4 regions of the Azospirillum sp. TSH20 genome follow, and region 2 is predicted to be linked to each of the others. Evidence: riboswitches for the same ligand, from Rfam matches in the RefSeq annotation. Region 2 holds a riboswitch; each other region holds the start of a gene.

Region 1 (7,467 bases), on a different contig from region 2:
CTGTCGTGCTCCGTTCCCCTTCCCGTACCGTCCTGATCGGCGCCGGCCGCCTATTCCCGGCACTGCTGATCCCGGCACTGCCGCTGCTTCTGGCAGTCGCCCAGTCCGTGGCGGCCGAACCGGTGCGGTACGGAATGCCTCTGCCGCCGGGCTATGTCGAGGAGCCGGCGGTGCCGCCTGAGGATCCGCTTCCCCCGCCGCCGAAGCCCTTGCCGTTGGCGCCCGACGAACCGCTGGTCGTCGCGCCGGACGCTGCGGAGCTGTTGAAGGATTGCAAGCAGCAGGCCTTCACCGACTGCTTCCGCCTGTGGCAACCGCCGCCTCCCCCCCCTCCGGAACCGGAGAAGGAAACCGCGGGCACCCCACCGCCACCTCCACCGCCCGACCCCAAAGCGCCGCGTGAGCCGGCACAGGGCGGCCCGGTGCCGCCCCCACCGCCCGATCCCGCCAAGGAAGCCGCAGCCGCCGCCGCCGACCGCGCCACCTTCGATGCGCTGTCGAAGGCGCTGAAGGACAGCGGGCTGGACGGCAGGGTTCTGCTGACCGACCCGAAGGGCGACGATCCCACGTTGAAACTGGACAGCGTGCCCGGCAAAACGCCGGCGGCGAGGCGCTGAACCGCCATCACCTCAAGCCATCAGGAACCTTCCGACCATGACGGGTTTCCCGCTTCCCGACATCGATCAGGTTTCCGACCTGATCCGCTCCGTCGCACGGACGGAGATCATGCCGTATTTCCAAAAGCTGGACGCATCAGGCATCCGGCAGAAGACTGGCCCGACCGACCTCGTCACGCTGGCGGACGAGGCGGCGGAGCGGGCCTTGACCCCGGCGCTGTCCACCCTGGTGCCGGGCAGTCGCGTCATCGGCGAAGAGGCCGCGTCGGAGGACGAGCGTGTGCTCGACCGCATCCATGGCGACGATCCGGTGTGGATCATCGATCCGGTCGACGGCACCATCAATTTCGCCCAAGGCCGGCCGATGTTCGCGGTGATCGTGGCGCTTGCCTGGAAGGGCGAGACGGTTGCCGGCTGGATCCACGATCCGGTCGATGGCCGGATGGCGACGGCGGTAAAGGGGCAGGGCACCCGGCTGAACGGCAGCCGCGTCCATGTCGCGCCGGCCGTGCCGTTGCCGCAGATGGTCGGCGCGCTGTCCACGCGGTTCTGCGCGGAGGAGATGGGGCGGCAGTTGGAGGAGCGCAGCGCCGGGCTGGGCGAGCGCGCCTGCCTGTCGAGCGCCGCGCAGGAGTATCTGCGGCTGCTGGATGGGCGGGCGCATTACTCGCTCTATCACCGGCTGATGCCGTGGGATCATGCGGCCGGCGTGCTGATGCATGCGGAGGCCGGCGGCTATTCGGCGCTGATCGACGGCACGCCCTATCGGCCTGGGCTGCTCAATGGGAGCATCCTGCTGGCGCCCGACCGCGACAGCTGGCAGGCGCTGCACGGGCAGCTTTTTGGGTGAGTAGATTGGGTAGGGAGGTGCTGATTGCCCCCTCCCTAACCCTCCCCCGCTTTGCGGGAGAGGGAACTCCGCCTATCCTTTGCAGTGCGTCAGGCTGACAAGCATTCAATCCCCTCTCCTTCGAAGAGGGGGAGGGATAGGGAGGGGGCATCCGCTGCAACCATCCTCCCCGCAACACCTCAATGCGTCAGCAGTGCCGGCAAGGTCAGCCCATCCAGCACCGTGCGGGTCGCGCCGCCCAGCACCAGTTCGCGCAGACGGGAATGGCCATAGGCGCCCATCACCAGCAGGTCGGCGCCCTGGTCGCCGCAGCAGGACAGGATCATGTCGCCGACCTCGCCACCCGACGCGATGACCGACTGCGGGCGGGCGGCGATGCCGTGGCGGTGCAGCCAGTCGACCAGATCGGCGGCATCGTTGCTGTGCTGGCCCGGCGGCTCGACCGACAGGACGGTGACGGAATCCGCCGCTTCCAGGAAAGGCATGGCGGCGCGGACGGCGCGGGCCGATTCCGGGCTGTTCTTCCAGGCGACCAGCACATGGCGGCCGATCGGGGCCGCGGCCGGCTGCTTCGGCGGCAGAACCAGCACCGGGGTGGGGGTCTCCAGCGGCAGGCGGTCGGGAATGTGGTGCAGCGACACCCGTTCGCCGGCCCGCACCGCGGCCGACTGCGCCACCACGACCAGATCGGCGTAGGACGCCCGCTCCGCCAGCAGTTCGACGTGATCGCCCTCTTCGATCGTCCAGTCGAAGGACAGGCCGTCGAGCGCCTGACGCACCTCCCGCTCGATGCGTTCGGCATTCTCGTGGGCGATGGCGGTGGCCTCCGCCATGTAGCCATAGGAGGCGGCGCGGCCGGTGGCGCCCGCCGGCATCGACACCGGGGTGGCGATGTAGAGAGCCTGGATATGGGCGGAGAAGCGCTTGGCCAGGGCAGCGGCCACCGCCAGACGGCTGGCGTAGGCGTCGTCGTTGGCCATGTGCAGCAGGATGGTCTTGATCGGCATGCCCTCGCGTCTCCCAATCTTATGCTTTGGCCCGCCATCGGCTCGACAGTCGGCCGGCGGAGCGCTTTCCTGTCAGATAACGCTCCGCCGGGGCGAATGGCAATGTCTGCAAGCGGACGGTGCTACTTCACCACCACCGCATAGTGGTCGAGCGGCGCCACCGCCTTGATCAGGCCGCGCGCCTTCAGGAACTCGGCGAAGCGGGTGTAGCGCTCGGCATCCAGCGCCGCCGGGCTGTGGGAGAAGCGCGGCAGGGTGTCGGCCCAGGCGCGGCGGTTCAGCTCGTCGTTCAGCTCCGGCCGGCCCTTGACGAAGGCGGCCTGCGACTCCTCCGGATGGTTCAGAATGTAGAGCGTCGCCCGTTCCACCGCCGCCAGGAAGCGCTTGAAGCGCGGGTCGTTCGCCTTGTCCTTGTGGGCGACCAGGACCAGCTCGTCATAGGGAGGGACACCCTCCTCCTCCGGGTAGAAGGCGCGGCCGGGATGCTTCTCGATCTCCATCTGGTTCAGTTCGAAATTGCGGAAGGCGCCGATCACGGCATCGACCTGTCCCGACAGCAGCGACGGCGAGAGCGAGAAGTTGACGTTCACCAGCTCGACGTCCTTCAGGCTCAGCCCCTGCTTCTCCAGCATGGCGCCGAGCAGGGCGTCCTCGAAGCCGGCGATTGAGTAGCCGACCTTGCGGCCCTTCAGGTCCTTCAGCGTCTTCACCGGCCCGTCGCGCAGCACAACGACGGAGTTCAGCGGCGTCGACACCAGCGTGCCGATGCGGACCAGCGGCAGCCCCTCGTCCACCTGCAGGATCAGCTGCGGCTGGTAGGAGACGGCGATGTCGGTGCCGCCGGCGGCGACCAGCTTCGGCGGATCGTTGGGGTCGGCCGGGGCGGTCAGCGTCACATCGAGCCCGGCATCCTTGAAGAAGCCCTTCTCCTGCGCCACCACCAGCGGGGCATGGTCGGGATTGACGAACCAGTCCAGCATCACGGACAGCTTGTCCTGGGCCAGGGCCGGAAGCGAGGTCATCAGGCTGGCGACCATCAGGCCGGCGCCAATTAGGTGTTTCATCGGCAGGTGCTTCATCGGGTGTCTCTCCCCCTTCGAGGGTTGGCGGCTTAAGGGTTGGCGTCGTCGGCAGGTTGGGTATCGGGTTGCCAGGGCAGCGCGCGGCGGGCCAGCGCATCGACGGCGGCGTACAGCGTCACCGCGAACAGCCCCAGCACCAGCACGGCGGCGAACAGAAGGTCGATCTGCATGCGGGCGTTGGCGTGCAGCATGAGGTAGCCGAGGCCGGAGGACGACCCCACCCATTCGCCGATCACCGCGCCGATCGGCGCCACCGCGGCGGCGACACGCACGCCGGACCAGAAGGCGGGCAGGGCGGCCGGCAGGCGGATGCTCCACAGGATGGCGGCGGGGGAGGCTCCCATGGTGCGGGCAAGGTCGAGCCAGCCGGGATCGGTGCGCCGCAGCCCGTCGAACAGCGCGGTCGTCACCGGGAAATAGATGACCAGCACCGCCATGGCGATTTTGGAGGCCATGCCGTAGCCCAGCCACAGGACCAGCAGCGGCGCCAGGGCGAAGACCGGAATCGCCTGACTGACCAGCAGCAGCGGCATCAGCCAGCGCCGCGCGGTGCGGAAGCGCGCCAGCAGAAGGGCACTGACACCGCCCAGCGCCACGCCGGCCACCAGCCCGATCAGGATCTCCGACAGGGTGGTCAGGCCGTGGGTCAGCAACAGGGGCGCCTGCCTCTGCATCGCGTCGGCCACCGCCAGTGGGCTGGGCAGCAGGTAACGCGGCAGGCCGGTGGCCCAGACCAGCGCCTGCCAGCCGGCGACCAGCACCAGCAGGGTGACCAGGGCGCGCAGCAGCGCCTTCATTCCGCCAGCCTCCGCAGCAGCTCGGCCTGATGGGCCAGCAGGCCAGGATCGTCGACACGGCGCGGCACCGGGCCCGACGGCTCCAGCGCCGGCCCCATCACGGCGGGACGGCCGGTCATCACATGCAGGCGGTCGCCGATGCGCAGCGCCTCCAGCGGGTCGTGGGTGACCATCAGGACGGTGCGGCCGGCCAATGTCTCCGCCGCCGTCTCCTGCAGCCGCAGCCGGGTGATGGCGTCAAGCGCGGAGAAGGGCTCGTCCATCAGGACCAGTGGCTTGTCCTCCATCAGCGTGCGGGCCAGCGCCACCCGCTGCCGTTGCCCGCCGGACAGGGCGGCGGGGCGGTCGCGTTCCCGCCCCGCCAGACCGACGCGGTCCAGCAATACGCGGGCCTGCTCCACCCGCGCCGGGCCGGGCCGGCGATGGCGCAGCCGGTCGCCGAGCAGGACATTGTCGAGGACGGTCAGCCAGGGCAGCAGAAGGTCCTGCTGCGCCATGTAGGCGATGCGGCCGGCCAGCGGCTCTCCATCGCCGGTAACGACTTGCGTCGGCGGTTCCGGTTCGGCGAGCCCGGCAAGAATGCGCAGCAGGGTGGTCTTGCCGACGCCGCTCGGTCCCAGCAGGCAGGTGGTCCGGCCGGCCGGCAGCTCCAGCGTCAGGTCGGAGAACAGCAGCGTGCCGCCATAGGTCAGCCGGGCGCGCGAGATCGTCACCGAAAGCGGCGTCATCGCAAGCATGTCGTTCTGGCGGAAAAGGAGTGGGTGCGGTCCCGCATCACTGATCCCTACGCCGGCATGAACCGGATCAGGTTCCAGGGGTCGTCCCGCAACAGGACCTCTCAGCCGCCCATCGGCTCCCCCCAGTGAAGGCGGCGACTATAGGCGCGGACGATCCGCGACCGCAAGCATTGCCGGATCGGAGTTCCGGCCCGTGGAAGCCGGTAGGTGGATGCCGGCCAGTGGAAGCGGGCGCTTGACCGGAGCGTGGCCGCGCCTAGTTTCTGGCGGGCATCATGGAGTGCCAGCCCTGACCACGCCCTTTCGCACCCCGCTGTTCATCGGCGGCGAGATCTATCGCGGCTCGACCTATGGGCCGAAACATCCGCTGGCGATCCCGCGCGTCTCGACCGCCATCGACCTCAGCCGCGCCATGGGCTGGCTGCCGGACGAGGTCTATCTCGACACCCATGTGGCGAGCGAACGGGAACTGGCACGCTTCCATACCGCCGATTACATCGCGGCGCTGAAGCGGGCGGAAGCGGAACAGCGGGTGGATGAAGCCACCGCCGCCCGCCACAATCTCGGCAAGCTGGAGAACCCGATCTTCGCCGAGATGTACCGGCGGCCCGCCCACAGCAGCGGATCGGCGCTGCAGGCAGCCCGGATCCTGGGCGACCGGCCGGCCGGTCTGGTGTATGCGCCGGCGGCGGGGACCCACCATGCGCGGCGCGACCGGGCCAGCGGCTTCTGCTATTTCAACGCGCCGGTGCTGGGCATCCTGGAACTGCTGGACCATGGGCTGGAGAGGGTGCTCTACGTCGATCTGGACGCCCACCATGGCGATGGGGTGGAGGAGGCCTTCGTCGACGACGATCGGGTTCTGACGATCTCCATCCACGAGGATGGTCGCTGGCCCTACACCGGCAAGGCGGAGGATCGCGCTGGCGGCATGGCCCGCAACCTGCCGGTGCCGCCGGGCTTCAACGACAGCGAGATGGAGCATGTGATGGAGGCGGCGGTGCTGCCGCTGGCCCGTGCCTTCCGTCCGCAGGCAATGGTGATCCAGACCGGCGCCGACGCGCTGGCCGAAGACCCGCTGAGCCGGCTGGAGCTGTCCAACCGCGCGCTGTGGGATGCGGTGGCGGCCCTGCTGCCGCTGGCGCCGCGGGTGCTGGTGGTGGGCGGCGGCGGCTATAACCCCTGGTCGGTCGGGCGCTGCTGGGCAGGGATCTGGGCGGTGATGAACGGCATCGACCCCGCGATCAAGCCGACGGCGGAGGCGGAGGCGGTGTTGCGCGCCCTGACCTGGAGCCGCGCCGCCGGCCGCAATCCGCCGGAACACTGGTTCACCACGCTGGGCGACGAACGCCGGCCGGGCCCGGTGCGCGACACGGTGAAACGGGTGGCGGAGATGGCGCTGTCCTGAACCGCAGCAAATCGTTTCATTTGGGTCGAATTTCGAACCAAGCCGTGACGATTCGTTGACGGACCTGGATTGTTCGGTGATCCTCATTCCACTGCGCCGGTGCAGCTTCCGCGTCGGATGATCCGGCCTTGGGCCGGGCTTTGGTAGGAGAACGGGCGGGCGGATGTCGAACACGACCCTGTTCCTGATCGCCATCGTCATCATCATGCTGGCCGCTGTCCCGGTCGCCATGATGCTGAAGGATTTCCTGCCGAACATCATGGAAAAGAGCAGCGGTCTGGAGCAGATCGAGAACCGCGTCTATGTGCTGCATGCGGAATCGCAGGAGCTTCAGAACCGGGTCAACCAGCTGGTTCAGCGCCGCAACAGCCAGTCATCCGACCGCAACCGGCTGGAAAGCGACATCCGCAAGGCGGAAAAGCAGATCCGCGAGCTGGCCGAGCAGCCGCCGATGTTCGTGCATGAGGTCGGTGACCCGCAGGCCGGCCTGATGAAGTTCGTCGCCACCGTCACCCAGGAAAAGGCGTCGGCCGCCGCAAGGGCCGCCGGCGACCGCGGGCCCGTGAACCCGATCTGGCGCTGCGCCAACGTGGCGGAGGTCTGGGCCTCCAGTTTCGACGAGGCGAAGCAGATGTGCGACGTCGCCTTCCCCTTCAAGCTGGGGTTCCAGAAGACCTTCATGCGGGGGGACGCGAGGACCGGCGGCAAGGGGGGCGTGCCGGTGCCGCCCGCCACCGCTCGCGCCAAGGCCGGTGCCGCGACATGATGATCAACTTCATCATCGTCCTGGCGATCGTCGCGATCGGCGCCTGGCTCGGCAATGTGCTGATGACCGTGGAACAGCGGGTGTCGCAGGCGCGCCAGCGCGTGCGCGGCGTGCGCAACAGGCTGGACAAGCTGGACGCCACCATCCACCGCCTGCACCGCGAGGAGGAAAACCTCCATGCCGAGATCGAGGAGCTGACGCGG
Region 2 (7,467 bases):
GCGGTTGCGACCGCCAGGTCCCGGCGCACGCCACCGGCCGGGCCGTCATAGATCACCCGCCCACGGTCGAGGCACAGCACCCGGCCGGCGAGCGGCAGCAGGAATCCCATGTCATGCTCCACCAGCAGGATCGCCATCCCTTCCCCAGCCAGATCGCGCAGCAAAACCGCCAGTTCGGCCTTTTCGCCGTCGGTCAGTCCGGCGGCGGGCTCGTCCAGCAGCAGGACCGACGGGCGGCGGACCAGGGCGCGGGCCAATTCCACCCGCCGCCGCAGTGCCGCCGGCAGCCCGTCGCAGGATTGCCCGGCAAGATCGCCGACGCCCAGCCGGTCGAGCGCCCAGCGCGCGTGCGCCTCGGCCGTCGCGGCGTCCGGATCGAAGGCGAGACGGGCGGCGGCCACCGCCTCAAGCACCCCCGCTCCGGTGGGAAGCAGGGCCGCCTGGAAACTGCGGGCCAGTCCGGCACGGGCCAGCCGGTCGGCGCGGGCGCCGGTGACGTCCTGCCCGCCGAGCCGCACCCGCCCGGCATCCGGCCGCTCCAGCCCCGACAGCAGGTTGATGACCGTGGATTTGCCCGACCCGTTCGGCCCGATCAGCCCGGTGATGGTGCCCGGCCGCAGGTCCAGCGACACACGGTCCACCGCCCGCACGCCGCCGAAGGACTTCCGCAAGCCCTCGACCGCCAGCCCCTCCAGCAGGGCGGGCGGCGGCGGCTCCCTCGCCTCCACCGGCGAACAGGGCTTGCCGCCGTACAGGCGGGCTGTGAGGCGGTGGAGGAGCCCGGTCAGCCCGTCCGGCGCCAGCACGACGGTCAGCAGCAGGGCGGCGCCGTAGATGACCAGATAGCCACGCTCCAGGAAGCGGAACCATTCCGGCAGATGCAGCAGCAGCACGGCACCCAGCACCGCCCCGGCCATCCGCCCCCGACCGCCGACGATGGCGATGGTGAGGATGGAGACCATGACCGGGAATTCCAGCACCTCCGGCGAGACGACGCGCTGGGTATGGACGGCCAGCGCTCCGGCCGCCCCGGCGAAAACCGCGCTGATGCCGAAGGCCACCAGCCGCAGCCGGCCGACATCCAGCCCCAGCGTTCCCGCAGCCAGCGGATCGTCGCGCAGCATGGTCAGCGACCGGCCAAGCCGTCCGCGCGCCAGCCGCCAGCCGCTCAACCCACCGAGCGCCACCAGCCCCCAGACCAACCCGGCCATCGGCAGCCCGCGCGGCACCGCCCAGCCGAACAGCACCACCGCCGGCACCCCGGCGAGCCCGTTGGAGCCGCCGGTCAGTTCCGGCAGATTCACCGCCAGCAGATGGAGCACCTGCGCGATCCCCAGCGTCGCCAGGGCGAAGTAATGCGATTCCAGCCGCAGCACCGCCAGCCCGACCGGCAGCGCCAGCAGCAGCGGAACCAGCATCGACAGCGGAAAGGTCGCCTCGAAGCCGAGGCCGTAGCGGCTGCCGAGGATGCCGGTCACATAGGCGCCGACGCCGAAGAAGGCGCCTTGCGCCAGCGACAGCGCACCACCCAGGCCGAAGACGATCTGGAAGCCGAAGGTCGCCAGCGCATACACACCTGCGACGGTCAGGACGCGCAGGCCATAAGGCGAGGCAAAGGCCAGCGCGTAAACCAGCAGGGCGAGGGCGCCGGCGGTGAGAATGACGACCGACCGACGCTCAACCACGGCGGCGCACCGCTTCGCCGAACAGCCCTTGTGGCCGCAGCACCAGAATCGCCAGCAGCGTCAGGTACAAGGCCCCCAGCGCCACCGGGTAGGACAGCACCGACGACACCCCCACCTCGAACAGCGCGATCAGCAGCGCTCCCACCACCGCCCCCGGAACGGACCCCCAGCCCCCCACCGTCACCGCAATGTAGGCCTTCAGGATCAGATCTCCACCCGAGGTCGGCGTGACGAAATATCGGTTGGCCAGCAGCAGCCCCGCCGCCCCGGCGCAGGCCGCGCCGATGGCGAAGGTCACCAGGATCATGGCGGTGACCGGCACTCCGCAGGCGCGCGCCATCTCCGGATCCTGCGCCGTCGCCCGCAGCCGGCGGCCCAACTGCGTGCGGGCAAAAACCCATTGCTGCACCCCGATCAGCAGGGCCGCCACCGCGACGATGGCGAGCGACTGCTCCGGCACCGCCAGCCCGGCGATGTGCAGCGTTTCGTCCCCGAACAGCGGCGGTGCGGCGCGCGGCTCCGGCCCAAACAGGATGGCGGCCCCGTTCTGCAGGATGATGCCGACCGCGATGGTGCTGATGAAGACCGAAACCGGCGGCCGGCGGCGCAGCGGCAGATAGGCGGCCAGGGCCAGCAGCAGACCCAGCGCCGCCATCAGCACCAGCACCACCGGCAGCAGGACGATGCCCGGCAACGGGATCAGCGGCGCCAGCGCCACCGCCAGCAGCCCGCCGGCCATCACGAGGTCGCCCTGGGCGAAATTCACCGCCGAGGTGGCGTTCAGCACCAGCACGAAGCCAAGCGCCACCAGGGCGTAAGCCGCCCCCAGCGCCACCCCGTTGACCAGCAGTTGAAACGCCGCCATCCGCTCACTTCGCCGCGAGCGTCGGGTCGTCGTACCGCTTCACCAGCTTCGGCACGCGGCTGGTCCCGTCATAGCAGACGATGACGGCGGAATGGGCCATGTTGCCCTTGCCGTCGGACTTGTAGGTCATGGCGAGTCCCTTGAAGGTCTCCGCCGACAATGCTTTTCGGATCGCGTCCGGCGTCCGGGCGCCGGCCTTCACCGCCTCCAGCACCATCGTCATGCCGTCATACTGGCCGAGCGCGAAGGCGTCCGGCTCCTTGCCGAAGGCGGTCCGGTAGGCGTCGGTGAAGGCCTTGACCTCCGGCGTATCGCCGGAAATCGGCGAGGCCGCGGTTTCGGCGCAGACGCCCTTCAACTCCGCCGGTTCCAGCAGGGCCGCGGTGCTCGGCTGATGCATGGCGGAACCGGCGACGATCGGCAGGGTCACGCCGCTGGATGCCGCCTGCCGCAGCAGCAGCGCCGTCGGGCCGGAATGCAGATGCAGCACCAGCACGTCCGGCTTGGCGGCCAACGCCTTGGTCAGCACCGGCAGCAGGTCCTTGGCCGCCGGGTCCACCCCCTCCTCGAACACCGGGGTCACGCCCAGCGCCTTGAAGGCGGCGTCGAGATGGGTCTTGCCGCTCTGCCCATAGGCGGTGGTCTGGTAGATGATCGCCGGCTGCCGCTTGCCCAATTCCTCCACCACATAGCGGGCGTGGGCGGACTTGGTCACGGCGTCGCCGGGGAAGAAGCGGAAGACCCAGGGGTTGCCCTGCTCGGTGATCGACGCGGTGCCCGACACGGTGACCAGCGGCAGCTTCAACTCCTGCGCCAGCGGCAGCATCGCCAGCATCTGGGTGCCGAGCATGCTGGCGGCGACCGCCCCGACGGTTCCACTGCCGGCCGCCCGCTCCAGCGCCGTCACCGCCGCCTCGGGCGACGTGCCGGTGTCGACGACTTCCGACACGATGGCGACGCCGGCCGGCGTCTGCTTCAGCGCCAGGACCGCGCCGTTCCGCTGGCTGGTGCCCTCCAGCGACAGGAATCCGGTCAGCGGAACCAGCACCGGGAAGGACAGCGTGTCGTCGGCCCGCGCCGCCGGAGACAGGCAGGAGGTGGCCGCCAGCAGGCCGATCAGAAGGGGAAGTGCGCGCCGCATGACCGAAAACTCCTCAACTCGCGCCGGCAACCGGAGCGACGCGGAGGGGACGGGGCGTTTGCGGCTGATCCGTCGGGTTCCGGTCGGCTCCCTTCGCCGGCATGACCCGGATCAGGTTCGATGGGTGTTGTCTCAGCCCCCGCATCCGCCGATCCGGCGAAAGGCAGGGGCACCCCAGCCGTGAACAGGCGGCGAGAGTGTCGCCGCCGGCCCCATCCTGTCAAGAACCCAGCCGGCGACGCGCCACCAGCGTTTCACGATGCAGGATGTAGAGCCCGCTGCCGATGATGACCATGGCGCCGGCGATCACCGGCGCGGTCGGCAAATCGCCAAACACCAGCCAGCCGAACAGGCTGGCCCAGACCATGCCGGTATATTCGAAGGGCGCCACCACCGCCGGCGGCGCGCGACGGAAGGCCTGGGTCAGCAGCACCTGCGCGCCGGCGCCGATCGCGCCGACCAGCGCCATCAGCCCCAGCGCGAAACCGGTCGGCGCCGTCCACACCGGCACCGCCAGCGCCCCACTGACCACCGTCGTCGTCAGCAGCAGATAGAGCACGATGGACGCGCTGGTCTCCGTCCGCGACAGGCCGCGCACGGCCAGCGCCGCCAGCGCATAGAACAGCGCGGCGCAAAGCCCGACCAGCACCGGCACCAGCGGCGCCCCGGCCGACGGCTGCGCCATCACCACGACGCCGCCGAACCCGATCACCACCGCCGCCCAACGGCGCCAGCCAACGGGCTCCCCCAGCAGCGGGGCAGACAATGCGGTGATGAACAGCGGACCGGCGAAGCTCAGCACATAGACGTCGGCCAGCGGCAGTTCGCGGAACGCATAGAAGAAGCATCCCATCGAGATCAGCCCGGCGAAGGCCCGCCAGACATGTCCCCAGGGCCGTCGCGTCCGCATCGCCGCGATTCCGCCGCCGCGCCACAGCGTGTAGCCGCCCACCAGCAGGAAGGCGACCAGCGAGCGCACGAACATCAGCTGCGGCACCGGGTAATCGGCGGTCAGGAACTTGATGAGCGTGTCCATCGCCGCGAACAGCAGGATCGCACCCAGGAAGCAGCCGACGGCATAGGGGACCGAATCGGCCTCGGCTGGCAGCAGGTCGGCGGTCTCGGCGTCGGTCATGGAGTTGGTTCGGAAGGGCAATGGCGGAGGTTGCCCACATTATGGGCAAACGCTTCTGCGTCCCAATGCCGCAACCGCAGGTCTGGTAGGCGTGGGGTTTTGGAAGTGATGGCTGGCGATGCCTCACCTTGTCAGCACCATCACCAGCCGCTCCACCGGTGCATCGCTCACCAGATGCGACTCGACGATCTCGTCGATGTCCTCCACCGTTTCCGGCCGGTACCAGATGCCCTCCGGATAGACCACCATCAGCGGCCCGGCGGAGCAGAAGCCGAGGCAGCCCGTTATCGCCATGCCGACATCGGCCAGACCCTTCGCCTGGATTTTCTGGTCGAGCCGCTGCCACAGCGGGTGGGCGCCCTTGGCGGCACAGCTGCCGCGCGGATGGCCGGGCGGGCGCTGCTGGGCGCAGCAAAAGACGTGGTGGCGAAAGGTCTGAGGAATGTCGAACGGCATCGGGCATGCTCCATAACCATAAAATTCCTATGGTTTAGAAGCATGCCAGATTGCTGCGCTGCGGCAAGAGTTTTTGAAATCCTTCTAACCCACGGCAGCCGCAGTGATTCCGGCGCGATGAAATGCTTGGTCGGCAGAGCATTGGCGGTTAAGAATCCGCGGCAAGGGGCAATCCAGGAGACGCCGGTGCTGCTGAGCGGATCGGGGAAGGGCCAGCCGGGCGCCGTGCCGGGCTGGGTCGGGTATGCGCTGCTTCCGGTTCTCAACCTCGTCGCGGCCTTCGTGCTGTCGGGGCTGGTGATCCTGGTGATCGGCGAGAATCCGGTCGACGTGCTGTCGCTGCTGCTGTCGGAGGCTCTGGGCTACCCGGAGGCCATCGGCTACACCCTTTATTACACCACCGACTACATCTTCACCGGGCTGGCGGTCGCCATCGCCTTCCATTGCGGGCTGTTCAACATCGGCGGCGAGGGGCAGGCCTATCTCGGCGGGCTCGGCGCCGGGCTGGTGGCGCTGGCGCTGACCGGCTGGCCCTGGCCGGTGGTGGCGCTGCTGGCGGTATTGGCGTCCGCCCTGTTCGGCGCCGCCTGGGCCTTCATCCCAGCCTGGCTGCAGGCCAAGCGCGGCAGCCACATCGTCATCACGACGATCATGTTCAACTTCATCGCCGCGTCGATCATGACCTGGCTGCTGGTGGACGTGCTGATCCGCCCCGGCAGCCAGTCGCCGGAAACCCGCGAGTTCGATCCCGGCGTCTGGCTGCCGTCGATGGACCGGGCGCTGGGCTGGTTCGGCATCACCATCCCGGCCTCGCCGCTGAACCTGTCCTTCCTGTGGGCGCTGGCCTGCTGCTTGCTGTTCCACATCTTCCTGCGCCGGACCCGCTGGGGCTACGAGCTGCGCACGGTGGGCCGGAATGAGCGGGCGGCGGTTTATGCCGGCATCTCGCCTTCGCGGAACATCATCATTGCCATGCTGCTCTCCGGTGCGCTGGCCGGCTTCGTCGGCGTGAACGAGATCCTGGGCGTGCAGCACCGGGTGATCCTGAACTTCACCGGCGGCGTCGGCTTCGTCGGCATCGCCGTGGCGCTGATGGGGCGCAACCACCCGGTCGGGATCATTCTGGCCGCCTTGCTGTTCGGGGTTCTGGCGCAGGGCGGCGGCCAGCTGTCCTTCGACTACCCCACGATCAACCGCGAGCTGGTGATGGTCATCCAGGGTCTGGTCATCCTGTTTGCCGGCGCGATGGAGAACCTGTTCAAGCCACAGGTGGAGGCACTGTTCCGCCGCCGCGGCACCACCGCCACCGCCGATACGGGGAGGGGCTGAGCGATGGAGGACGCGCTTCTCCTGACCTTGCAGCTGCTGGGCGCCACCATCCGGGTGGCGACGCCGCTGGTGCTGGCCGCTTTCGCCGGCATGTATTGCGAGCGGTCGGGCGTGGTCGACATCGGGCTGGAAGGCAAGATGCTGGCCGGCGCCTTCTTCTCCGCCGCCGTCGCGTCGACGACGCTGAACCCCTGGCTGGGGCTGCTGGCCGGCATCGCCGCCGGAGTGGCGCTGGCGCTGGTCCATGGTTTCGCCTGCATCACCCACAACGGCAATCAGGTGGTGTCGGGCATGGCGATCAACATCCTGGTCGCCGGGCTGGCGCCGACGTTGGCCTATGCCTGGTTCCAGCAGGGCGGCCAGACCCCGCTTCTGCCCAATCAGGCGCGCATTCCCGCGGTGGAGTTGCCGGGGGTCGACGCGCTGGCCGGCGTGCCGGTTCTGGGGCCGGTCTACCGCGAATTGCTGAACGGCAACAACGTGCTGATCTGGGTGACGCTGGTCCTGGTGATCGCCACCCAATGGGTGCTTTACCGCTCACGCTTCGGGCTGCGGCTGCGGGCGGTGGGCGAGAATCCGGCGGCGGTCGACACCGCCGGCCTGTCGGTGACGAAGCTGCGCTATCAGGCGCTGCTGGTGACCGGTGCGCTGACGGGGATGGCCGGCTCGTATCTCTCCACCGGCCATGGCGCCGGCTTCGTCCGCGACATGACCGCCGGCAAGGGCTATCTGGCGCTGGCGGCACTGATCTTCGGCAAATGGCGGCCGGGACCGACCCTGTTCGCCTGCCTGCTCTTCGCCTTCACCGACGCGGTGCAGGTGCGCCTGCAGGGGGTGGAACTGCCGGGCATCGGCG
Region 3 (7,467 bases), on a different contig from region 2:
CAGAACGGCTTCCTTGGCGGTCATGCAGCCGGCGGTGTTGGGCAGCAGCCCGACCGGGCCGGTCGGCCGCCCGGCAGTGGCACGGGCCAGCACGTCGACGAGGCTTTCCGAATAGCCGTCCAGGCTGATGCGCCGGATCGCCAGCGTGACCAGCTCGCTGCCGCTGGCCGCCAGCGCGTCGAGCATCACCTGCTGATTCGGATAGCCGGCGGTGCCTAGGAAGAGGCGCGACCCGAGGTTGCGCCCAGCAATGGTGAGGATGTCGGATTGGGACATGGGGAGTGCCTTTTAGAAGGCCCTCTCCCGCCCCGGGAGAGGGAGGGGACCCGCGCCGAAGGCGTGGGGAGGGTGAGGGGATGTCCGAACTTGGATTTTGATCCTTGCCCCACCCCTCACCCTTCCCAAGCTGCGCTTGGGCCCCTTCCCTCTCCCGGGGCGGGAGAGGGAGGTGTAGGAAGGTCAGCCGCCTTGGATCGGGCGGACGATTTCCAGGCTGTCGCCGGGCTGGAGCCGGGTTTCGGGCCAGCGGCGGCGGGGGACGACGGCGCCGTTCAGCGCGACGGCGACCCCCTGCGCACCCTCGGCGATGCCGCGACCAGCCAGAAGCTCGGCCAGCGACGCGGCGGAAAGCGGCTCTTCGCGGCCATTGATGCGGATGGCGCTCATGCCGCCGCTCCCGCCGCAACGAAGCGGTCGGCGGCGAAGGGGCGCAGCAGCGGGTCGGTCTCGCCGGTCAGCACCAGCCGGGCGATGCCGTCGGCGGTCACCGGAGTCAGCAGGATGCCGTTGCGGTGGTGGCCGGTGGCGTGGATCAGGCCGGGAATGCCGCTGTCGCCCAGGATCGGCGCATCGTCGCGGCTGCCGGGGCGGAACCCAACCCAGGCCTCCTCGATCGGCAGTTCGGCGATGCCGGGCAGCGCCCGCCATGCCCCCTCCAGCAGGGCGAACTGCCCGCCGGCGGTCAGACGGTCATCGAAGCCGCGCTCCTCCGTCGTCGCGCCGATCAGCAGCCGGCCGTCCAGCCGCGGGATCAGGTAGGTGCCGGGCGTCCACACCACATGGCGCAGCAGCGGCAGTCGCTGGTCCATCCGCAGGCAGACCATCTGCCCTTTCACCGGCCGCACCGGCGGCATGGCGGCGGGCGGCAGTCCCGGCACTCCGGCCGACCATGCCCCGGCAGCCAGAACCACCCGGTCGGCCCGGTGCAATGTTGCAGCAACCCGCACACCCACGGCGCGACCGCCCTCCACCGCCAGCGCCACCTCGCCGCACTGTTCGTGCAGGCGGGCACCGGCGGCCAGAGCGGCGCGGCGCAGGGCGGCCGCGACCTTGCGGTTGTCGACCTGATGGTCGCCGGCACAGAACAGGGCACCGGCGACGCCCGGTTGCAGGAAGGGTTCGCGCCGCCGCACCTCGGCCCCGCTCAGCCACTCCACCGGCAGGCCCAGGTCGCGCTGGAAACCGTGCAGGAAACGGACCTTGGCGGCATCGTCAGCGTTGAGCGCGATGACCATGGTGCCTTCGCTGCGCAGATCGACCGCCATGCCGCTCGCGGCTTCAAGATCGCGGGCGAAGTCCGGCCACAGCGCCTGCGAGGCGCGGGTCAGCGGCAGCAGCCCCTCCTCGCCCGGTTCGGTTTCGACGCAGGCGGCCAGCATGCCGCCGGCGGCATGGGTGGCGCCGCGCCCGGCCTCTCCCCGCTCGAACAGATCGACGCGGCAGCCGGCCGACGCCAGCCTCCAGGCGATGGCGAGACCGATGCAGCCGGCACCGATGATGGCGACGGATGGACCGGCAGCGGACGGACGGATTCCGGAGACGGAAGATGGATGTGCCGAAAATGGAGATGACTTTGGCGCATGGATCATGCGGCGGCTCCCTTCGCTGGAATTACCCAGACAGGTTCGATGGGTGTGTTCTCAGCCGCGCGACCACCGCACGGCACCCCAGGCCTATGGCTTGCCTTATGCCAATGTTTCGCTGGCCCCACAAGCGGAATCGGTTCTTCCCGCCGGCGAGGCCGCCGCCCCCATATCAAGAGCCCCCTACAACAAAAACACCGACGCCAGTCCCAGGAAGGCCAGGAAGCCGACGACGTCCGTCACCGTCGTCAGGAACACCGCGCTCGACACCGCCGGATCGACGCCGAGCTTCTCCAGCCCCAGCGGGATCAGCGCACCGCTCAGCCCCGCCACGACCAGATTGATGATCATGGCGAGCCCGATGACGATGCCGATCAGCGGGCCGTACCAGACCAGCGCGATCGCACCGACCATCACCGCGAAGATGCCGCCGTTGATCAACCCGACCAGCAGTTCCTTGCCCACCACGCGCAGCGCATTGGCCGACGACAGGTCGTGCGTCGCCAGCGCGCGGACGACGACGGTCAGCGTCTGGGTGCCGGCATTGCCGCCCATCGAGGCGACGATCGGCATCAGCACCGCCAGCGCCACGATCTGCTCGATGGTGCCCTCGAACAGCGAGATGACGCCGGACGCCAGGAAGGCGGTGGCGAGGTTGATGGTCAGCCAGCCGACACGGCTGCGGGCAATGTCGGCGATGCCGCTGAACACGCCGGTGTCGCCCGACCCGCTCAGCTTGCGCAGATCGTCCTCCGCCTCCTCGTCGATGATGCGGACGACGTCGTCGACGGTGATGACGCCGATCAGCCGGCCGGCGGCATCGACCACCGGCGCGGAGACCAGCGCATATTGGCGGAACAGGTTCGCCACCTCCGCCCGTTCCATGGTGGCGGGGATGGAGTCGACCTCGCCGGTCACCAGATCGGCGATGCGCACGGCACGGCGCTGGCGCAGCAGGCGCGACAGCGGCACCGCCCCCACCACCCGGTGCATCGGGTCGACGATGAAGATGTCGTAGAAATCCTCCGGCAGCGTGTCGGTCGCCGCACGCACGAAGTCGATGGTCTTGCCGACCGTCCAGAATTCCGGCACCGCGACCAGCTCTCGCTGCATCATGCGGCCGGCGCTGTCCTCGTCGTAGGTCAGGTTCTCCTGCACCAGGGCGCGTTCGGCGTCGGGCAGGTTCGCCAGGATCTGCGCGCGCGTCTCGGCGTCCAGATCCTCGATCAGTTCCACCGCGTCGTCGGTGTCGAGGTCGGCGACGGCGGCGGCCAGCTCCTGCGGCTCGAACCGTTCGATCAGCGCTTCGCGGAGATCGGGGTTCAGGTAGGACAGCACCTCGCCGTCCAGCGCGGCGGGAAGCAGGTCGATCAGGTCGGCGCGTTCGGCCGGCTCCGCCTGTTCGATCAGGTCGGCGATGTCGGCGGCATGCAGCCCGTCCAGCCGCGCCAGCACGGCCTCGCGTTCACGGGCGCGCAGCAGGCCGACGATCTCTTCCACGAACTCCGGCTCGACGCCGTAGGGACGTTCGTCGTCCGCCTCGGGACCCGCATGCGGGCGGGCTTGGGCGTGGGCGTGGGCAGCGCCGTCCGGCCGCAGATCCGGCGTGTGGGGATCGGTGTGCATGCCGGCACCCTCCCTTCGACGATGCATCCCCCGCATGCCTGAGCCGGGTGGCCGGCGGCATGGTAACGACGGGACGGCTCCGCGACATCGGACGGGGCCGATGGCGCTTGGGGCCGGCGTTCGGGGTTTGCGGGTTGTGGAAGCCTTCCGGCCGGTGCCGGGAGCCGTCCGTCAAGGGACGGGACCGGTGACGGCGGAAGCGCCCCCGACATAGAGGCGCCACCCCGGTTTGTCCAGCCCGGTTCGGCGGAAACCGGCAGGCACGGCGGCATTGGCCGCATTTGCCACCATATCCTTGCACCGCCGCGACCCTTCATGTTCCCATGCGTCTCGCGCCGCATCCACGGCGGCGCGGGATGGGGAGGGGGACCGAAAGCACCGATGGAGTATGCCTTCACCACCGTCGGCGGTCGCGACGGCATCCTGCTGTCCGGCCGCTGCACCTACGAGGACGGCACCCGCTTTCACGACATGTTGCGCGACTGGGACTTCGCGGCCAGCCCGGTGGTCCCGATCGATCTGCGCTTCGTCACCTTCATCGATTCCGCCGCCATCGGGATGATGTTCATCCTGGCGAACCGCTGCCGCGAGGCCGGTGGTCACATCGTCGCCAGCGGTGCCGCCCCGCACATCGTCCGCGCGCTGCGCCGCGCCACGCTGGACCGCTACATCGAGTTCCGCTGACCCGGCCACGCCTTCCGCACGGCCCAAAATCGGGGAGGGTGGCACCCCGAACCGCTCGCCCCGGTCCCGGACGGCGCCTTCCGATGCGCCGTTGACCCACCCTGTCATAAAATCGCAACACTGGCCGCTCCCGTACCCCCCACCTTTGGAGCGCCTGTGGAGTACCTGCATCGTCTCGACCAGTCGCTGCTGCTGTGGCTGAACCAGTTCGCGGGCCACAGCGCGGCGTTGGACATGGCGGTGCGCGGGATCGCCAACATCTATCTGATCAAGCTGGGGCTGTTCAGCGCCGCCCTGTGGTGGCTGTGGTTCCGCCGGGAGGAGACGGAGGCCGGGCGCCGGCTGGTGGTGGACGCCATCACCGCGGTGGTGCTGGCGGTGGCGGCGTCCATCCTGATCCAGGCGGTGATGCCGGCCCGGCCGCGCCCGCTGCACGATGTCGGCCTCTCCTTCGTCCCGCCGATCGGCCAGAGCCGCGACGCCCTGAAGAACTGGAGTTCCTTCCCCAGCGACAACGCCGCGCTGGGCTTCGCGCTGGCCGCCACCTTCCTCCGCGCTTCGCGCCTGTGGGGGTTGCTGGCCTGCCTATGGGCGGCGCTGGTGATCGCGCTGCCGCGGGTCTATCTGGGCCTGCATTATCCGGGCGACGTCACCGGCGGCGCCCTGATCGGCATGCTCAGCGCCTTTGCCGTCGCCCGGCTGCTGCCGATGGGCGGCATCCACCGTCTGGTCGCCTGGGTGGAGGAACGCTGGCGCCCCTGGTTCTACGGCGCCGCCTTCCTGGTGATCTACGAGATGATGGTACTGTTCGAGGATGTCCGCCGCGCCGCCGGGGGAGCGTCCAAGCTGCTGCACGCGCTGGCGGGGTGAGGCCCGGATACGAAAAAGCCCGCTCGGTCTTGCGACCTGCGGGCTTTTCGGTGTTCCCGTATCCCCGGGATGGTCCCATCTGCATGGGAGAGTGGTGCGGTCGAGAAGACTCGAACTTCCACGGGTTGCCCCACAGCGACCTCAACGCTGCGCGTCTACCAATTCCGCCACGACCGCATCAGGCTGGTAGTCCCCGACGCTCGCTCGCGCGCCTCATCGGGTGGAGCGGGTAGATATCAGCTTCCCGATGGCCGATCAAGCGTTACAATCATCGTCTGCGAAGAAAAATTCGGGACGGCCCTCCGGCCGCTCCGCCCTCACCGCCCACACCGCCCGCCGACGCCATCAGAGACCGGATCGAATGACCTCCCCGACCAGCCTGTCCGCCAGTCAGCCCGACATGCCCGCCCCGCAGCCGGCCCAGCAGCAGATCGAGTGGCGCATCTCCGACCAGCCGGTGCCCTACCCCGACGCCATCGCCGAGATGGAGGCGCGCGTCGAGGCGATCCGCGCCGGCACCGCGCCGGAGCTGGTCTGGCTGCTGGAGCATCCGCCGCTCTACACCGCCGGCACCAGCGCGCGCGACGAGGATCTGCTTGAGGCCGACCGCTTCCCGGTCTACCGCAGCGGGCGCGGCGGCCAGTACACCTATCATGGGCCGGGACAGCGCGTGGCCTACGTCATGCTGGACCTGAAGAAGCGCGGCGCCGACATCCGCGGCTTCGTCCGCGATCTGGAGGAATGGATCATCCGCACGCTCGCCGCCTTCAACATCAGGGGCGAGCGGCGCGAGGGCCGCGTCGGCATCTGGGTCGACAAGCAGCCCTATGGCGGGCTGAAGGGCCAGGAGGACAAGATCGCCGCCATCGGCGTGCGGGTGCGGCGCTGGGTCAGCTTCCACGGCATCGCCCTGAACGTGGAGCCGGACCTGTCCCATTTCGGCGGCATCGTCCCCTGCGGCATCGCCGAGCATGGCGTCACCTCCATCGTGGCTCTCGGGCAGCTGGTGACGATGGAGGATGTCGATTCCGCCCTGATCGCGGCGTGGCCGGAGGTGTTCGGCGGCCCGATGCGGGGCGAGGAGGACGGCGACGGGGACGCCTAGTACTTCTTGAACCCGCCGGCGGCCGGGGTGCCCGCCTGGGTGCCGGCGGGGTTCACACGCGGGTCCTGATTGTCCATCGACTGCACGGTGCAGCCGGTCGAATCGCCGTTGCGGAACAGGTAGATCTTCTTGCGGTCGGCCTTCTTGCCGGGATCGTGCAGGTTCAGACCATGGCCGAAGGCGACGCCCAGCACCTCGCCCTTGTAATAGGCGCGGAAGCGCATCGGCTCGATCTCGTTGAAGCGCAGGGCGGCGCAGTCCTTGCTCAGGTCCTTCTCGAACTTGCCGGCCTTGCGCCAGTCCTCCTTGGACCGGATCGTCATCCACTGCGACGGCAGCGCGTATTGCACGATCGGCGGCGCGATGGGCAGGCTGGACCCCGGCTGCGGCGGCGCCTGATGGCCGGGCTCCGTCCGTTCCAGCGCACCGGCCAGCGCCGGGGTAACCCCCAGCAGCGTCAGCCCGCACAGCCAGAGGGCTGCCTTGACGGGCGCATCAAATCCGGACATCGAACCCACGCTCCTTGACCTCGCCGACTGCTTTCTCCTTGGCAGGCATTTGAACGGATGGCGCAGCAGCGGCCACCTCCCCCAGCCGTCCGGAGAGCGACAGCGACAGGTCCAGCGCTCCGCCTTCGGCCGGCGCACCCAACGGCTGCAACGTCACCGTGCCTTCCAGCCCCTGCGGCGGCCCGGCCATCGCCCCGCTCAGCGCCGCCATGACGCGGCCGAGATCGTCGATGGCGACCCGGTCGGTCTCGACCGTCAGCCCCCGGCCCGGACGGATGGCGGAGCGGAGGACGCCGAGCATGGCGGCCAGCCCCTCGCCCTTCTCCTCGGCCGGCACCCGCGCCAGCACCAGGGCCGCGTCGGCCAGCCTGACATCCACATGCCCATGGGCCAAGGCGAGGCCGATCCCCCGCAGGTCCACCGCCACATCCTGCCGGGCATCTTCGCCCAGAGGCCGCAATTCGCCGGCCGGTCCGTCCAGCGCCAAGACGGCGGCCCGGCGCTCCGCCTCACCGAAGCGGGCGACGAACGCGGCTTCGGCAGCGGCGGCATCGCTCCCGTCCATGCCGAAGGCGGCCAGCAACCGCCCCAGATCGCGCGCCAGCGCCTGGATCGCCGGCCCCAGCCGGTCGGCAAGGTCGGCTGATGGAGCTTCGGACGGCCGCGCCGGCGCATCCTGCACCGCCTCCGGCCCCAGGCTGAGGCGAACGGCCGGGTCGCCGCGTCCCGGCGCGGCGGGGGCCTTCGGCGCCGGCGCGGCCACAGGCGCACGGACAGCCTTGCCCTTCGCCTCCGCCGCCTTGGCGAAGAC
Region 4 (7,467 bases), on a different contig from region 2:
TCGCCAAGGCCCGTACCCTGTCCGAAGCGCTGCCCTACATGCGCCGTTATGCCGGGAGCACCTTCGTCATCAAGTACGGCGGCCACGCCATGGGCGACGCCGGTCTGGCGGAGCTGTTCGCGCGCGATATCGTGCTGCTGAAGCAGGTCGGCATCAACCCGGTGGTCGTCCACGGCGGTGGGCCGCAGATCGGCCAGATGCTGGAGCGGCTGAAGATCAAGTCCAGCTTCATCGACGGCCTGCGCGTCACCGACAAGGAGACGGTCGAGGTGGTCGAGATGGTGCTGGCCGGCTCCATCAACAAGCAGATCGTCGCCGCCATCAACAGCGCCGGCGGCCGCGCCGTCGGCCTGTCGGGCAAGGACAGCAACCTGATCACCGCCCGCCGGCTGGAGCGCGTGCAACGCGATCCCGACAGCAACATCGAACGGGTGCTGGACCTGGGATTCGTCGGTGAACCCTACAAGGTGAACCCGGAGATTCTGCAGGCCCTCGCCAAGTCGGACATCATCCCGGTGATCGCGCCGGTCGGCTTCGACGTGAACGGCGACACCTACAACATCAACGCCGACACGGCGGCCGGTGCGGTCGCGGCGGCGGTGAAGGCGGCGCGCTTCTTCCTGCTGACCGACGTCGCCGGCGTGCTCGACAAGGAAAAGAAGCTGATCGAGAAGATGTCGCTGGCGGATGCCCACAAGGCCATCGCCGACGGCACCGCCTCGGGCGGCATGATCCCGAAGATCGAGACCTGCATCGGCGCGGTGGAGCAGGGCGTCGACGCCGCTGTTATCCTGGATGGCCGCGTGCCGCATGCGCTGCTGCTCGAGATCTTCACCGAGGGCGGCGCCGGCACCCTGATCGGCAAGGCCTGACGCCGGAATAAGGGGGACTGATGTCCGACCTGCGCAAGGATTTGCTCCGCCAGATGAAGGCCATCCGCGAGAAGATGGACCCGAAGCTGGTGGAGCGCGCCAAGCTGGCGGCGTTGGGCAAGGTTCCCTACGACAGCGACGCGGCGAAGGAGGCGGTCGGCCATTTCCTGGACGCCAAGCGGGACGGCGGCGCCTTCCGGCGCAAGCTGGAACAGGCATTGAAGGCCGAGGGTGCGGCGCTGGACCTCGACAATGGGGAGAAGGTGCCGCCACCCGTTAAGCCGCGACGCGGCGGTCGGCTGACGTAAATTGCCCTCTCCCGGGGCGGGAGAGGGGCGGATTACCGACGCAAGGAGCACAGCCTTGCTGCATGTCTTCGTCAATGACGGCGGTCTGCTGCGTTGGGTCAGGGAGGCTGCCGCGGAGGAGGCGGCGCCATTGCCCGACTCCGCCGTGTGGCTCGACCTCATCAATCCGACGTCCGAAGAGTTGGCGCGGGCGGAGGCGCTGATCGGAACGGGCCTGCCCACCCGCGAGCAGATGGCGGAGATCGAGGAGTCGAGCCGTCTCCGCGTGACCGGCGGCGCCTTGACCATGACCGTCACCGCGCTGGTCTGGGCCGACACCGACGAGCCGCGCATCGCCACCGTCAGCTTTGTGCTGGCCGGGCGGCGGCTGGTGACCATCCACGACATCGATCCGCAGGCGCTGCTGGCCTTTCGCCGCCGCGCCACCCATGGCGAGATCTCGGCCGCCCGTGGCGAATTGGTTCTGGCGGCGCTGGTGGATGGGATGATCGACCGCACCTCCGTCGTGCTGCGGCGGACCGGGGTGGAGTTGGATGCGCTGAACCGCCGCTATTTCCGCGGGCGCAAGCTGCGCTCCCGCGGCGAGACGCTGGACGATGCCCAGACGCTGAAGCGCATCGGCCATGCCGGCCATCTGATCGGCAAGGCGCGGGTCAGTCTGGCCAGCCTTACCCGCATGACCGACTTTCTGGCGCGCGGCGACGGCTGGCATTCGGGCAAGGCGACGCGGCGCTGGGCCAAGACCACCCTGCAGGACCTGCGCGGGCTCGACCAGTATGCCCGTTTCCTGGCCGGCAAGGTCGCGCTGGCGCTGGATACAGCGTTGGGACAGATCAATGTCGAGCAGAACGAGATCGTCAAGATCGTGTCGGTGCTGACCGTCCTGCTCTATCCGCCGACCCTGGTCGCCAGCATCGGCGGCATGAACTTCACCGACATGCCCGGCAGCCATTCGCCCTTCGGCTATGCCAGCGCCTTGGGGCTGATGCTGCTGTCGGCCTTGCTGCCGATGGTCTATGTGCGGTCGAAGCGCTGGATGTAGCGCATTTCCACAATATGGCAGACGGATCGTCCGCGGCGCTTTCCTTTTGACAGGCGCGTCCGTCGTCGGCAGGATGGGCGCATTCCAGGGGGGTCCCGACAGGGGGCTGAGATACCAACGGCCGGACGGCGCCAAGCGTCGCCGGCAGCGTGGTGACCCTTCGAACCTGATCCGGGTCATACCGGCGAAGGGAGGGACCTCGTGACGGGCCGACCACGCCCCCGTCCGGCCGCATCGCCCCCGCTATGCCGGGGAACGGCCTGCACGAAGATACCGCACCTCCGTCCGCAGTCCCGGGTTTGTCCGCCCAACTCCGACGGAGAAACCCAATGCCTAAGGACTTCAACGAGAACGCCATCCGCATCTCGACCGGCCCGCTGCCGTCGTCGCGGAAAATACATGTGTCCGGCACGCGCTTTCCCGACCTGCGCGTCGCCCTGCGCGAGATCGCGCTGTCGGGCGGCGAGCCGCCCCTGACCGTTTATGACGCCTCCGGCCCTTACACCGACGAGTCGGTTGCCATCGACGTGCGGGCCGGGTTGGCCAAGCACCGCCGCGACTGGATCCTGGCGCGTGGCGACGTTGAGACCACCGACAGCGGCGTGCTGCGCGCCAAGGGCGGCGGGGCAGTGACCCAGATGGCCTACGCCCGCGCCGGCATCGTCACCGCGGAGATGGAATACATCGCCGTCCGCGAGAATCTGGGCCGCGCCGCAGCGCTGGAGGCCGCCAGTGGATCGGGGCGCGACGGCGAGGATTTTGGTGCCGAGATCCCTGACTTCATCACCCCGGAATTCGTCCGGGACGAGGTGGCGCGCGGGCGGGCGATCATCCCGTCCAACGTCAACCACCCCGAGTCGGAGCCGATGATCATCGGCCGCAACTTCCTGACCAAAATCAACGCCAACATCGGCAATTCCGCCGTGACCTCCTCGATCGAGGAGGAGGTTGAGAAGATGGTCTGGTCGATCCGCTGGGGCGCCGACACCGTGATGGACCTGTCCACCGGCGCCGACATCCACCAGACCCGTGAGTGGATCCTGCGCAACTCCCCGGTCCCCATCGGCACCGTGCCGATCTATCAGGCGCTGGAGAAGGTGAATGGCAAGGCCGAGAATCTGACCTGGGAGCTGTTCCGCGACACGCTGATCGAACAGGCGGAGCAGGGCGTCGATTACTTCACCATCCATGCCGGCCTGCGGCTGGCCCACATCCCGCTGACCGCGAAGCGGGTGACCGGCATCGTCTCGCGCGGCGGCTCGATCATCGCCAAATGGTGCCTGGCGCATCACCGCGAGAATTTCCTCTACGACCATTTCGCCGACATTGTCGAAATCTGCCGCGCCTATGACGTGGCGCTGTCGATGGGTGACGGCCTGCGGCCGGGCAGTCAGGCCGACGCCAACGATGCCGCCCAGTTCGCCGAGCTGGAAACCCTGGGCGAGCTGACCAAGATCGCCTGGGCGCGCGACGTGCAGGTGATGATCGAGGGGCCGGGCCATGTGCCGATGCACAAGATCAAGCACAATGTGGAGAAGCAACTGGCACTGTGCGGCGAGGCGCCCTTCTACACGCTCGGGCCGTTGGTGACCGACATCGCGCCGGGCTACGACCACATCACCAGCGCCATCGGTGCGGCGATGATTGGCTGGTTCGGCACGGCGATGCTCTGCTACGTCACGCCGAAGGAGCATCTGGGCCTGCCCGACCGCGACGACGTGAAGGCCGGCGTCATCGCCTACAAGATCGCCGCCCATGCCGCCGACCTCGCCAAGGGCCACCCGGCGGCGCGGCTGCGCGACGACGCCATGTCGCGTGCCCGCTTCTCCTTCCGCTGGCGTGACCAGTTCGCCCTGTCGCTCGATCCCGACACGGCGATGGCCTACCACGACGAGACCCTGCCGGCGGAGGGCGCCAAGACCGCGCATTTCTGTTCGATGTGCGGACCGAAATTCTGTTCGATGAAGATCACGCAGGAAATCCGCGACGCCGCAGAGTCCGGCATGGCCGAGATGTCGCAGAAGTTCCGCGAGTCGGGCGGGGAGATCTATCAGCCGGCGGCGGAGTGAGGGAGGGGGAGGGGGCAGGTTACTGCCCCCTCCGTCATCCCGCGTACCTGATCTCCAGCACCTCGACCTGCTCCATCCCCGCTGGCGTACGGACGTCGACCAGATCGCCTTCCCGCGCTTTCAGCAGGGCGCGGGCGATGGGGGAGATCCAGCTGACATGGCCGCGGTCGGGGTCGACTTCGTCGGCGCCGACGATGGTGATGGTGTTCTCCGACCCGTCCTCGCGGGCATAGGTGACGGTGGCGCCGAAGAAGACCTGTTCGCGGTTCTTCTGGTCCTGCGGATTGACCACCACCGCCGATTCCAGCCGCTTGTTCAGGAAGCGGATGCGGCGGTCGATCTCGCGCAGGCGCTTCTTGCCATAGAGATAGTCGCCATTCTCAGACCGGTCGCCGTTGCCGGCGGCCCAGGACACCACCTCCACCACCTTCGGCCGCTCCACCCGCAGCAGGTGGCGCAACTCCTCCTGCATGCGTTGGAAGCCGGGCGGGGTCATGTAGTTCTTGAAGCCCTGCGGCAGCGGTGCCGGATCGTCGAGTTCGTCGTCGTCCGGCGTGTCGTTCTCGCGGGTGAAGGCCTTGCTCATGGTCCGACCTGTCCTGTGGCAGGGGTGATAACGTCCGGGAAAAGGAAAAGGCGCCTTGCGGCGCCTTTTCCCGTTCCAGAGGTCCCGGTTGGGCCGTTGGGCTTACCGCTTCCACCAGCCGCGGCGCGGCTTGGCATTTGCCTCGTCCTCGTCACCGGCGGGAGCCGGCTCGTTGGCGGGCTCGGCGGCCGGAGCGGGCTGGGGCACCGGAGCCGGAGCGGCGGCGACCGGTGCGGCCTCCGCCGGAGCCTCGGCAGCGGTCTTGCGCTTGCGGGACGCCTTCTTGGCCGGAGCCTTGTCGGTCGCGACCTCCGCCGGGGCTTCGGCGGCGGCAGCGGCCTTGCGCTTGCGGCCCTTGGCCGGGGCTTCGGCAGCGGCCGGAGCGGCCACGGGAGCGGCCTCCACCGGCGCCTCGGCGGCAGCCTTGCGCTTGCGCGAGGCCTTCTTGGCCGGCGCGGCTTCGGCAGCGGCTTCCACCGGCGCTTCGACCGCTGCGGCGGCCTTGCGCTTGCGGCCCTTGGCCGGGGCTTCGGCAACCGCCGGAGCGGCCACGGGGGCAGCCACCGGGGCAGCCTCGGCCGGAGCCTCGGCAGCGGCCTTGCGCTTGCGCGACGCCTTCTTGGCCGGAGCCTTCGCAGCGGCGGCTTCGGCCGGAGCCGGAGCGGTCACCGCCGGCTCGGTGGCGGTCACCGGAACCGGAGCTTGCTCGACCGCCGGGGCCGTATCGCCAGCCAGGATCCAGTCGAGGTCGCTCGCCTCGGCCGGGGCCGGAATGGCCTGAACCGGAACGGCGGGCTGCTCGGAACCGGCCTCCTCGCCGCCCTCCAGGCCTTCCGCACCCTCGCGGCGCGACCGGCGACGGCCACCGCGCTTGCCGCGGCGGCGCTTCTTGCGGCCTTCGCCGTTGCGCTCGCCGGCGTCGGCGCCGGTTTCGTCCTCGCCGTCCTCATCCTCGTCGTCGCCTTCGGCTTCAGCCGAGTCGGCGTCGGGTTCGGAGATGGCGGCCCCGGGGATCGCCTCGGCGGCAATCGGCAGAACGGTCTCCTCGGTCTCCTCCGTCTCGCCCTCGCCCTCGGCGGTGTCGCCCTCGGCCCGGCCTTCCTCGCGATCACGGCCACGGCCCCGACGGCGGCGGCGGCGGCGGCGACGGTCCTCGCCATTGCCATCGCCGTTGGTCTCGGCACGCTCGGCAGTCTCCTCGACCTGGGCGGCTTCGACCTCGGCTTCCGGCTCCTCCACCGGCTGGACCGGCTCGGCGGCGAGCGCGCGGTCGGTCTCGGCCATCACGCGGTCGGCGCTGACCAGCGGGCCTTCCTCGTCGGGCAGGCGGGCTTTGTTGCGCTCCAGACGGTGGTCCGGGGCGATCAGGGTATCGTCGGCCTGGACCATGACGCTGAAGGCATGACGCTCTTCGATCTTGGCCAGTTCACCGCGCTTCTGGTTGAGGATGTAGAGCGCGATGGAGGTCGGCACGTAGATGGTGATCTCCGCCGACCGCTTGCGGATGCCCTCTTCCTCGATGGCGCGCAAGACGTGCAGCGAGGCGGATTCGACCGAACGGACGACGCCGGTGCCCGAGCAGTGCGGGCAGCGCTCGAAGTTGGTCTCCAGCAGCGACGGACGCAGACGCTGGCGCGACAGCTCCAGCAGGCCGAAGGCGGAGATGCGGCCGAGCTGGATGCGCGCCCGGTCGTTCTTCATCGCCTCCTTCATGCGGCGCTCGACGGCGGCGTTGTTCCGCGGCTCCTCCATGTCGATGAAGTCGATGACGATCAGGCCGGCCAGATCGCGCAGGCGCAGCTGGCGCGCCACCTCGTCGGCGGCCTCCAGGTTGGTCTTGTAGGCGGTTTCCTCGATGTTGCGCTCGCGGGTCGACTTGCCGGAGTTGACGTCGATGGAGACCAGCGCCTCGGTCGGGTTGATGACGATGTAGCCGCCGGAGCGCAGCTGCACCACCGGGCTGTGGATGGCGTCGATCTGCGTTTCCACCTGATAGCGGTGGAACAGCGGGATCTGGCTGTCGCGGTACAGCTGGACGCGCTGGGAATGGCCCGGCATCAGCATGTCCATGAACTCGCGCGCCGTGCGGAAGCCGGCCTCGCCCTCGACCCAGATCTCGTCGATGTCGTTGGCGTAGAGATCGCGGATCGACCGCTTGATCAGGTTCGCCTCTTCATAGATGAGGCAGGGCGCCGACGACTTCAGCGTCTGTTCGCGGATGTCGTCCCACAGGCGCAGGAGATATTCCAGGTCGCGCTTGATCTCGGGCTTGGAGCGCTCCAGCCCGGCGGTGCGCAGGATGACCGCCATGCCATCGGGAATGTCGAGATCCGACAGGATTTCCTTCAGGCGCTTGCGGTCGGCCGGGTTGGTGATCTTGCGGGAAATCCCGCCGCCGCGGCCGGTGTTGGGCATCAGGACGCAGTAGCGGCCGGGCAGCGACAGGTAGGTGGTCAGCGCCGCACCCTTGTTGCCGCGCTCCTCCTTCGTCACCTGCACCAGCATGACCTGCCGGCGCTTCACCACTTCCTGGATCTTGTAGGAACGCAGCGGGCGCGAACGGCGGCGCTGGGTCTCGGCCTCTTCGTCC

Evidence for each region. A riboswitch is a leader RNA that binds a small molecule or an ion and turns the genes downstream of it on or off. The one in region 2 is predicted to bind thiamine pyrophosphate.
Region 1: it holds a riboswitch for thiamine pyrophosphate, as region 2 does, so the genes downstream of both, TSH20_RS15860 (ABC transporter ATP-binding protein) here and TSH20_RS01080 (ABC transporter substrate-binding protein) in region 2, are expected to answer to the same signal.
Region 3: it holds a riboswitch for thiamine pyrophosphate, as region 2 does, so the genes downstream of both, thiO (glycine oxidase ThiO) here and TSH20_RS01080 (ABC transporter substrate-binding protein) in region 2, are expected to answer to the same signal.
Region 4: it holds a riboswitch for thiamine pyrophosphate, as region 2 does, so the genes downstream of both, thiC (phosphomethylpyrimidine synthase ThiC) here and TSH20_RS01080 (ABC transporter substrate-binding protein) in region 2, are expected to answer to the same signal.

What each region holds. Positions count from the first base shown of each region.
Region 1 covers NZ_LGQU01000054.1:4,185-11,651, forward strand. Annotated here, with positions in the region: gene TSH20_RS36155 (hypothetical protein) at 6-617, shown strand; gene TSH20_RS15840 (inositol monophosphatase family protein) at 655-1,467, shown strand; gene TSH20_RS15845 (universal stress protein) at 1,647-2,474, opposite strand; gene TSH20_RS15850 (ABC transporter substrate-binding protein) at 2,597-3,538, opposite strand; gene TSH20_RS15855 (ABC transporter permease) at 3,586-4,353, opposite strand; gene TSH20_RS15860 (ABC transporter ATP-binding protein) at 4,350-5,081, opposite strand; TPP riboswitch at 5,117-5,223, opposite strand; gene TSH20_RS15865 (acetoin utilization protein AcuC) at 5,326-6,498, shown strand; gene TSH20_RS15870 (hypothetical protein) at 6,662-7,264, shown strand; gene TSH20_RS15875 (hypothetical protein) at 7,261-7,467, shown strand, end outside.
Region 2 covers NZ_LGQU01000002.1:38,683-46,149, reverse strand. Annotated here, with positions in the region: gene TSH20_RS01090 (ATP-binding cassette domain-containing protein) at 1-1,685, opposite strand, end outside; gene TSH20_RS01085 (branched-chain amino acid ABC transporter permease) at 1,678-2,550, opposite strand; gene TSH20_RS01080 (ABC transporter substrate-binding protein) at 2,555-3,691, opposite strand; TPP riboswitch at 3,763-3,878, opposite strand; gene TSH20_RS01075 (DMT family transporter) at 3,912-4,826, opposite strand; gene TSH20_RS01070 ((2Fe-2S) ferredoxin domain-containing protein) at 4,950-5,282, opposite strand; gene TSH20_RS01065 (ABC transporter permease) at 5,469-6,611, shown strand; gene TSH20_RS01060 (ABC transporter permease) at 6,615-7,467, shown strand, end outside.
Region 3 covers NZ_LGQU01000150.1:8,040-15,506, forward strand. Annotated here, with positions in the region: gene TSH20_RS31775 (thiazole synthase) at 1-276, opposite strand, end outside; gene thiS (sulfur carrier protein ThiS) at 460-666, opposite strand; gene thiO (glycine oxidase ThiO) at 663-1,868, opposite strand; TPP riboswitch at 1,860-1,959, opposite strand; gene mgtE (magnesium transporter) at 2,046-3,488, opposite strand; gene TSH20_RS31795 (STAS domain-containing protein) at 3,870-4,172, shown strand; gene TSH20_RS31800 (phosphatase PAP2 family protein) at 4,329-5,042, shown strand; tRNA gene TSH20_RS31805 (tRNA-Leu) at 5,135-5,219, opposite strand; gene lipB (lipoyl(octanoyl) transferase LipB) at 5,443-6,147, shown strand; gene TSH20_RS31815 (hypothetical protein) at 6,144-6,656, opposite strand; gene TSH20_RS31820 (hypothetical protein) at 6,643-7,467, opposite strand, start outside.
Region 4 covers NZ_LGQU01000048.1:52,830-60,296, forward strand. Annotated here, with positions in the region: gene argB (acetylglutamate kinase) at 1-872, shown strand, start outside; gene TSH20_RS13940 (hypothetical protein) at 893-1,180, shown strand; gene TSH20_RS13945 (CorA family divalent cation transporter) at 1,236-2,222, shown strand; TPP riboswitch at 2,299-2,432, shown strand; gene thiC (phosphomethylpyrimidine synthase ThiC) at 2,552-4,291, shown strand; gene greB (transcription elongation factor GreB) at 4,326-4,877, opposite strand; gene TSH20_RS13960 (ribonuclease E/G) at 4,980-7,467, opposite strand, start outside.